2 regions of the Geobacillus sp. YF-1 genome follow, and region 1 is predicted to be linked to the other one. Evidence: a T-box and tRNA genes for the amino acid it is inferred to sense, from the RefSeq annotation. Region 1 holds a T-box; the other holds one or more tRNA genes.
What was found. A T-box is a leader RNA that pairs with one kind of tRNA and senses whether it is charged. The one in region 1 lies ahead of ileS (isoleucine--tRNA ligase), so its partner is inferred to be a tRNA-Ile.
Positions count from the first base shown of each region.

Region 1 (4,386 bases):
TACATTTTGATGTCGTGGTTTCCGAATGCGCGCGACTCCCGGTTCGGTCAGCTGCTCGCTACTATTTGTGAGCCGTATTTAGAGCCGTTTCGACGCGTCATTCCGCCGCTTGGTATCATTGACATTTCACCGATCATCGCCTTTCTTGTCCTTGAGTTCGCCACGAGGGGGCTTTATGCCTTGTTTGACATTCTGCAAGCGCAAATTTAGGGGCGGCGTTGGCGGCTGAACCGATCGGGTTGGCGGGGAAGGGCATCGCCCGCTCGTTGCCCGGGCCGGTCTTGCGCCGGTGTTGGAAGCGGAACGGACAATATGTCTGTCTTTCGTTGAGGAAAGCAAGGTGAATTTTGATGGAATGGTATCAGCATTTTCGCCAAGAGGAGCGCCCGTTCATCGATCAAGTGCTCGAGTGGAAGGAGATGGTGAGCCGCCAATACGCTCCGAAGCTCACCGATTTTCTCGATCCGCGCGAGCAGCAGATCGTGCAAAGCCTCATCGGCAGCGGCGGGGACGTGCGCGTTTCCTTTTTTGGCGGGGCTTCGTTTGCCGAACGCAAGCGCGGGCTGCTTTATCCGCCCTATTTTGCCCCGGAGGAAAACGATTATGAGATCGCGCTTTTTGCCGTTCGTTATCCGGCGAAATTCGTCTCCCTCGGGCATCGCGATGTTCTCGGCGCGCTCATGTCGCTCGGATTGCGGCGGGGCAAATTTGGCGACGTCCTTGTTCAAGGTTCGGACATTCAATTTTTTGCCGCTGCCGAAGTCGCCGACTACGTCCGTCTGCACATCGAAGCGATCGGCAAAGCTCCGGTGGCGTTGGAGCCGCTGCCGCTTTCCGCTGTCTTGCCGGTTGAAGAACGATGGCAAGAAGGGACGGTGACCGTCTCTTCGCTTCGACTGGATGCGCTGCTTGCCCAGGCGTTCCGTCTCGCGCGCGAGAAAGCGCGGGCGCTGGTGGAAAACGGGCTTGTCAAAGTCAATTGGAAAGTGGTGGACAAGCCCGATTTTCTCTGCGGCCCAGGCGATGTATTGTCGGCGCGCGGGTTTGGCCGCTGCAAGCTAATGGCTGTGGAAGGGCCGACAAAGAAAGAGCGCTGGCTCGTGCGCATCGGTTGGCAAAAATAATCGAATGGCAGCAGGAAATCGGCAAACCTTGTCGAACAAAGAAGAAAAGGAACGATGAAGACGGAGGTGGCCGCTGTGCCGTTAACGCCATTGGATATTCACAACAAGGAATTCAGCCGTGGATTTCGCGGATATGATGAGGATGAAGTCAACGAGTTTTTGGATCAAATCATAAAAGATTACGAAATGCTCATTCGCGAGAAAAAGCAGCTCGAAGATAAAGTAGCGGAGCTGACAGAGAAGCTGAACTATTTTTCCAATATTGAGGAAACGCTAAACAAGTCGATTCTCGTCGCCCAAGAAGCGGCTGAGGAAGTCAAGCGAAACGCGCAAAAAGAGGCGAAGCTGATCATTAAAGAGGCGGAAAAAAACGCCGAGCGCATCATCAGCGATGCATTGGCGAAATCGCGGAAAATCGCCCTCGAGATCGAGGAGCTGAAGCGGCAGTCGAAAGTGTTCCGCGCCCGTTTCCGCATGTTGGTCGAGGCCCAGCTCGATATGATCAACAGCCGCGATTGGGACGAGTTGATGGAGTATGAGGCGCCGGATTTGGAAGAAGGGGCGAGAGAACCGCTGTCACAGCCTTGACGAACGGAAGACGTTTCCGCTATAATAATTGGCAAAAAATCTCGCGGCTCGTTTGATCGCCGTTGAGGCACAGCTCTTCACGTTTCTGTGAAAATGCCCGCCTGACGCGGGATTTTCATCCCCGGGTGGAGGGCAAAACGTTGCCCATGGAACTTTTCTGTGAAAATGCTGAACTGACGCGGATTTTCATCCCCGGGTGGAGGGCAGATCGCTGCCCATGGAACTTTTCCGTGAAAATGCCGAGCTGGCGCGGATTTTCATCCTCGGGTGGAGGGCAAACCATTGCCCATGGAACGGTTCCGTTCTAAGTGATTGGCAAAATCGCCGCCTCAGCCGCCGTGGGAGGCGGTCGGCTTTTTCCGTTATGAATTGCGAATAATCATCGACGATGAAAGGGACAGTAGCTCTTGCACGACCGGTGGCAGCGAGCCGGGGATGGTGGAAGCCCGGCACCGGCGCAAGAGTGAACATCACCCTGGAGTTCCATGCCGAAACAACGAGTAGGCCATGGCGCGTCATTCCCGTTACGAATGAAAAGTGGGCCTGTGCCTTTGCATGGCCAAAAAGGGTGGTACCGCGAGACCGTTCTCGTCCCTTGCCGGGAGAGAACGGTTTTTTATTTTATATTGTTCAAAGGAGGAGCAGCGATGGATTACAAAGACACATTGCTCATGCCGAAAACCGAGTTTCCGATGCGCGGCAATTTGCCGAAGCGGGAACCGGAAATGCAAAAAAAATGGGAGGACATGGACATTTACCGGAAAGTGCAGGAGCGGACGAAAGGCCGGCCGCTGTTTGTCCTGCACGACGGCCCGCCGTACGCCAACGGCGATATTCATATGGGGCATGCGCTAAACAAAATTTTAAAAGATATCATTGTCCGCTATAAATCGATGAACGGCTATTGCGCCCCGTACGTGCCGGGCTGGGATACGCACGGCTTGCCGATTGAAACGGCGCTTACGAAACAAGGCGTCGACCGCAAATCGATGAGCGTCGCCGAGTTTCGCAAGCGGTGTGAGCAGTACGCGTATGAACAAATCGACAACCAGCGCCGGCAGTTTAAACGGCTCGGGGTGCGCGGCGATTGGGACAACCCGTATATCACCCTCAAGCCGGAATACGAAGCCCAGCAAATTAAAGTGTTCGGTGAAATGGCGAAAAAAGGGCTCATCTACAAAGGACTGAAGCCGGTCTATTGGTCGCCGTCGAGCGAATCGGCGCTCGCCGAAGCGGAAATCGAATACAAAGACAAACGCTCACCGTCAATTTATGTCGCGTTTCCGGTCAAAGACGGCAAAGGCGTGCTGGACGGCGACGTGCGGATCGTCATTTGGACGACGACGCCGTGGACGATTCCGGCGAACTTGGCGATCGCCGTTCATCCGGAGTTGGATTACCACGTGGTTAACGCCAACGGGCAGAAATACGTTGTCGCCGCCGCCTTGGCCGAATCGGTGGCGAACGAAGTCGGCTGGGAGGCGTGGTCCGTCGTTAAAACGGTCAAAGGGAAAGAGCTTGAATACGTGGTCGCCCAACATCCGTTCTACGAGCGCGACTCGCTGGTCGTCTGCGGTGAGCACGTCACGACCGACGCCGGCACCGGCTGCGTCCATACGGCGCCAGGCCACGGGGAAGACGACTTTGTCGTCGGGCAAAAATACGGGCTTCCGGTTCTCTGCCCGGTCGATGAACGCGGCTACATGACCGAGGAAGCACCCGGGTTTGCAGGAATGTTTTACGATGAGGCGAACAAAGCGATTACGCAAAAGCTCGAAGAAGTTGGAGCGCTCCTGAAGCTCGGCTTTATCACCCACTCGTATCCGCACGACTGGCGGACGAAGCAGCCGACGATCTTCCGGGCGACGACGCAATGGTTTGCCTCGATTGATAAAATTCGCGGCCAGCTCCTTGACGCCATTAAGGAAACGAAATGGGTGCCGGAATGGGGCGAAATCCGCATCCATAACATGGTGCGCGACCGCGGCGACTGGTGCATTTCCCGCCAGCGCGCCTGGGGTGTGCCGATTCCGGTCTTTTACGGCGAAAACGGCGAGCCGATTATCACCGATGAGACGATCGAGCATGTGTCGAACTTGTTCCGCCAATACGGCTCGAACGTTTGGTTTGAGCGCGAGGCGAAAGACTTATTGCCGGAAGGATTCACCCATCCGTCAAGCCCGAACGGCATCTTTACAAAAGAAACGGACATTATGGACGTCTGGTTTGACTCCGGCTCGTCGCATCAAGCGGTGCTCGTCGAGCGCGATGATCTCGCGCGTCCGGCTGATTTGTACTTGGAAGGGTCTGACCAATATCGCGGCTGGTTTAACTCGTCGTTGTCGACGGCGGTCGCCGTCACCGGCAAAGCACCGTATAAAGAGGTGTTGAGCCACGGCTTCGTTTTAGACGGCGAGGGGCGGAAAATGAGCAAATCGCTCGGCAACGTCGTCGTGCCGGCGAAAGTGATGGAACAATTTGGCGCCGACATTTTGCGCCTTTGGGTTGCCTCCGTTGACTATCAGGCCGACGTGCGCATTTCTGATCATATTTTGAAACAAGTGTCGGAAGTGTACCGGAAAATCCGCAACACGTTCCGGTTTATGCTCGGCAATTTGTTCGACTTCGATCCGAACCAAAACGCCGTTCCGGTTGGGGAGCTTGGCGAAGTCGA
Region 1 covers NZ_CP199850.1:1,091,009-1,095,394, forward strand. Annotated here, with positions in the region: gene ACTVIM_RS05530 (YggT family protein) at 1-210, shown strand, start outside; gene ACTVIM_RS05535 (YlmH family RNA-binding protein) at 351-1,124, shown strand; gene ACTVIM_RS05540 (DivIVA domain-containing protein) at 1,200-1,712, shown strand; T-box leader at 2,092-2,311, shown strand; gene ileS (isoleucine--tRNA ligase) at 2,360-4,386, shown strand, end outside.

Region 2 (4,386 bases), 520 kb from region 1:
AGACGTACGAGCCAAATTCCGGCGTAATGATCGAGCAGTTTTTCCCGCTCCAACCGATCCCGGCCCGCTCAGCCACAGCGCGATCGGCCAGCTCTCCAGTATCGACCATCGAACGAACGCGGGCGTGCGGCACTTTGGCAAGCAAAAACTCCTCAAGCTGCCGTAAACGATCCCGCAATACAACATGATAATCTTTGCCCCACGATGCACGGCAAAAAAGGCCGCGCCGCTCCGTCTTTGTCCCCCGCGGCGCCTGCTTCATTTTCGACGGATAAGCGAGCGCAATGGCAATGATTGATTTGGCCTCAGAAAGCAGCAAATCGGGATTCGTTCGTTTTTCAATATCCTTTTCCTCAAATCCGGACTGGTAGCCAAGCTCTTGCTGGCGTCGCAATCGTTCTTTTAGTTCCACAAACGGATCGGCGCTGGCAAATCCAATTTTATCAATACCGATCGTCCGGCTGTACGCAATCAACTCTTGTTTTAAGGCGACAACATCCATTGTTTTCCCTCCTTTCGACTCCTATGATAAAATAAAGCGCGAGGTGATTGACATGAACTATATCGTATCAGAAGAGCTGAAACGGCGTCTCCCTTCCGGAAAGTTCGGAATCATCTGCTACCGGCACATCGAAGTAGGAGATTCGCCCCAAATGCTAAAAGGACGGTTGCAACTGTTTCAGGAATCAATTTATATCGAACTGCAGGAAAAAACGATCCATGACATTCCTGAACTGGCCGAATGGCGTCACGTATTCAAGCAAATCGGGACGGATCCCGCTCGTTATCGCCCATCGAGTGAAAGTCTGTATCGGCGCATTCAAAAGAAGCACTTTCTTCCTTCCATTCATTCAGCAGTGGATGTCAACAATTTCTTTTCACTCTATTATAAGATTCCGCTCGGCATCTACGACCTTGACCGCATACACGGGACCGTGACCGTAACCATCGGTGCTGAACAAGACGAATATGTCGCTTTAAACGGCCGAACGGTCAACTTTGCCAACAAACTTGTCAGCAAAGATGCATACGGTCCATTCGGCAGTCCGATCGTCGATTCGGAACGGACGGCCGTCACTCGTGACACCAAAAACGCCTTACAGATTGTATACTTTCCACCTTCCATCGCCAAAGACGTCGCCCATCGCCAGCTCGAAGCCATGCAAGCGATGTTCACGCAAATCCATGGCGGCGAAGCGGATGTTCAACTGCTTGAATGACATGTTCCTCCCGCTTCGGTGAATCGCAGGCGGGAGGGGATCGCAATAAAAAAACGCAATGCCTCGTTCATCGACGAAACGAAACACTGCGTTGTCCCCAATCTTTCTGCTATGGAACCCATTATACCTCATGATGGCCTATTCGGCAAGAAAAAGCGCAATTTTCGACAAAAACAAGTTTGATAAAATGGCACCAGGCAACCTGGTGCCATAAGCAGTGACCCGTACGGGATTCGAACCCGTGTTACCGCCGTGAAAGGGCGGTGTCTTAACCACTTGACCAACGGGCCATGCATGGCGGAGAAGGCGGGATTTGAACCCGCGCGCCGCAAAACTGCGACCTAACGGTTTAGCAAACCGTCCCCTTCAGCCACTTGGGTACTTCTCCAGAGAAAATGGCTCCGCAAGTAGGATTCGAACCTACGACCTACCGGTTAACAGCCGGTTGCTCTACCGCTGAGCTATTGCGGAACGATTCAACACCATGTCCGTTTTCCTACGGGCTACCATACCGTTGCTCCATCCGGCAATGGTGGGACAACGGTTCACCGTTATTATAGCGAATCATCCGACAATATGCAATGGGAAATAGTGGGCCTAAGTGGACTTGAACCACCGACCTCACGCTTATCAGGCGTGCGCTCTGACCAGCTGAGCTATAGGCCCATCCAAAAGCGGGTGATGGGAATCGAACCCACGACATCAGCTTGGAAGGCTGAGGTTTTACCACTAAACTACACCCGCACATCGATTTCTTCAACCATTCACCACGCAATTTCGCGCCTCTTCCTCTACCAGCGCATTCAAAGAAGCGGAATGCGTCGAGGCTACTCGCAGCCTATTCGGTGAAGCTAAGGCTCGTGGCTGAGGTTTTACCACTAAACTACACCCGCACATCGATTTCTTCAACCATTCACCACGCAATTTCGCGCCTCTTCCTCTACCAGCACATTCAAAGAAGCGGAATGCGTCGAGGCTACTCGCAGCCTATTCGGTGAAGCTAAGGCTCGTGGCTGCAATTTTACCAAGAGCTTACTGGTTTTAAGAAGAAAAAGGGCGACTAGTGGGAATCGAACCCACGCATGCCAGAGCCACAATCTGGTGCGTTAACCACTTCGCCATAGTCGCCATGATGTTGATGCCGGCTGCAGGACTTGAACCCGCAACCTACTGATTACAAGTCAGTTGCTCTACCAATTGAGCTAAGCCGGCATAAATCCATATTATGCAATGCTTATCGTTTTTCCTAATAGTCAACTGGTCGAAAAAAGCGGAACGCTCAAACCGAGTTGATGCCGTCTCATTCTATTTGTGCCAACGGAGCTAAATGAGACGATTATTTATGGCGGAGGAGGAGGGATTCGAACCCCCGCGCGCCTTGCGGCGCCTCTCGGTTTTCAAGACCGACCCCTTCAACCACTTGGGTACTCCTCCAAAAAAACAACAATAATGGTGGACCTTGTAGGATTCGAACCTACGACCGGACGGTTATGAGCCGTCTGCTCTAACCAGCTGAGCTAAAGGTCCGATAAGAGTGGCGGTGGAGGGGATCGAACCCCCGACCTCACGGGTATGAACCGTACGCTCTAGCCAGCTGAGCTACACCGCCAAAACGGATGAAAAAGTGGAGCCTATCGGATTCGAACCGATGACCTCCTGCGTGCGGGGCAGGCGCTCTCCCAGCTGAGCTAAGGCCCCAAAGTGGTCGGGAAGACAGGATTTGAACCTGCGACCTCACGGACCCGAACCGTGTGCTCTACCAAGCTGAGCTACTTCCCGATAAAACGCGCTCGAGAGGATTCGAACCCCTAACCTTCTGATCCGTAGTCAGATGCTCTATCCAATTGAGCTACGAGCGCAAGTGCCGAGGGCCGGACTCGAACCGGCACGGTAGTCACCTACCCCAGGATTTTAAGTCCTGTGCGTCTGCCAATTCCGCCACCCCGGCGGCAGTGGAGCGGAAGACGGGGTTCGAACCCGCGACCCCCACCTTGGCAAGGTGGTGTTCTACCGCTGAACTACTTCCGCAACATGATGAGCCATGGAGGACTCGAACCTCCGACCCTCTGATTAAAAGTCAGATGCTCTACCTACTGAGCTAATGGCTCATGGTTTGGTATACACCCAAATATTTGACGATGCCCCTTCCTCTACCAGCCGACTCAAAGATGCCGAGTGCGTCGAGGCAACTCGCAGTAAACTCGAAGATGTATTGCTCGTTACTGAGCGAATGACTCATGGTGGTCCTTAGTGAAGCACACACTTGCATACTCTCAAGCAAAAGAAAAGATGCCGGCTGCAGGACTTGAACCCGCAACCTACTGATTACAAGTCAGTTGCTCTACCAATTGAGCTAAGCCGGCGAATGGTGGCTCGGGACGGAATCGAACCGCCGACACAAGGATTTTCAGTCCTTTGCTCTACCGACTGAGCTACCGAGCCATATGTTATTTTTTAACTCGCTCATTGATTGCCTATGCCTCTTCCTCTACCAGCTGATTCAAAGATGCTTGATGCGTCGAGGCAACTCGCAGCAAACTCGATGATGCTGATGCTCGTCTCTACCGACTGAGCTACCGAGCCATATGTTATTTTTTAACTCGCTCATTGATTGCCCTATGCCTCTTCCTCTACCAGCTGATTCAAAGATGCTTGATGCGTCGAGGCAACTCGCAGCAAACTCGATGATGCTGATGCTCGTCTCTACCAAGAAAGCAACCAAAATATATAGGGTTGTCATAATTTTTAAACAAAGACGGTCCCGACGGGACTCGAACCCGCGATCTCCTGCGTGACAGGCAGGCATGTTAACCACTACACTACGGGACCTTGTTGGTTGCGGGGGCAGGATTTGAACCTGCGACCTTCGGGTTATGAGCCCGACGAGCTACCGGACTGCTCCACCCCGCGACGATAAGAAGAGCAGTATCATTGAAATATTTGTTGCCTCTTCCTCTACCAGCTGATTCAAAGATGTTCGATGCGTCGAGGCAACTCGCAGCGTATTCGATGAAGCAAATGCTCGTTGCTCCACCCCGCGACGATAGAAGATGAACTTATTTCAATGATGCGCTGAATTTTGTATGTTTGAAAGTGGTGGAGGATGACGGGATCGAACCGCCGACCCCTTGCTTGTAAGGCAAGTGCTCTCCCAGCTGAGCTAATC
Region 2 covers NZ_CP199850.1:571,412-575,797, reverse strand. Annotated here, with positions in the region: gene queG (tRNA epoxyqueuosine(34) reductase QueG) at 1-502, opposite strand, end outside; gene ACTVIM_RS02895 (B3/B4 domain-containing protein) at 555-1,220, shown strand; tRNA gene ACTVIM_RS02890 (tRNA-Glu) at 1,439-1,510, opposite strand; tRNA gene ACTVIM_RS02885 (tRNA-Ser) at 1,516-1,608, opposite strand; tRNA gene ACTVIM_RS02880 (tRNA-Asn) at 1,617-1,691, opposite strand; tRNA gene ACTVIM_RS02875 (tRNA-Ile) at 1,813-1,886, opposite strand; tRNA gene ACTVIM_RS02870 (tRNA-Gly) at 1,894-1,964, opposite strand; tRNA gene ACTVIM_RS02865 (tRNA-His) at 2,276-2,348, opposite strand; tRNA gene ACTVIM_RS02860 (tRNA-Thr) at 2,360-2,432, opposite strand; tRNA gene ACTVIM_RS02855 (tRNA-Ser) at 2,564-2,654, opposite strand; tRNA gene ACTVIM_RS02850 (tRNA-Ile) at 2,671-2,747, opposite strand; tRNA gene ACTVIM_RS02845 (tRNA-Met) at 2,756-2,829, opposite strand; tRNA gene ACTVIM_RS02840 (tRNA-Ala) at 2,846-2,918, opposite strand; tRNA gene ACTVIM_RS02835 (tRNA-Pro) at 2,923-2,999, opposite strand; tRNA gene ACTVIM_RS02830 (tRNA-Arg) at 3,006-3,079, opposite strand; tRNA gene ACTVIM_RS02825 (tRNA-Leu) at 3,083-3,168, opposite strand; tRNA gene ACTVIM_RS02820 (tRNA-Gly) at 3,174-3,248, opposite strand; tRNA gene ACTVIM_RS02815 (tRNA-Lys) at 3,256-3,328, opposite strand; tRNA gene ACTVIM_RS02810 (tRNA-Thr) at 3,511-3,583, opposite strand; tRNA gene ACTVIM_RS02805 (tRNA-Phe) at 3,587-3,662, opposite strand; tRNA gene ACTVIM_RS02800 (tRNA-Asp) at 3,977-4,049, opposite strand; tRNA gene ACTVIM_RS02795 (tRNA-Met) at 4,054-4,130, opposite strand; tRNA gene ACTVIM_RS02790 (tRNA-Val) at 4,315-4,386, opposite strand, start outside.
Region 2: it encodes a tRNA-Ile, which carries the amino acid that the T-box ahead of ileS (isoleucine--tRNA ligase) is inferred to sense. The anticodon was not compared.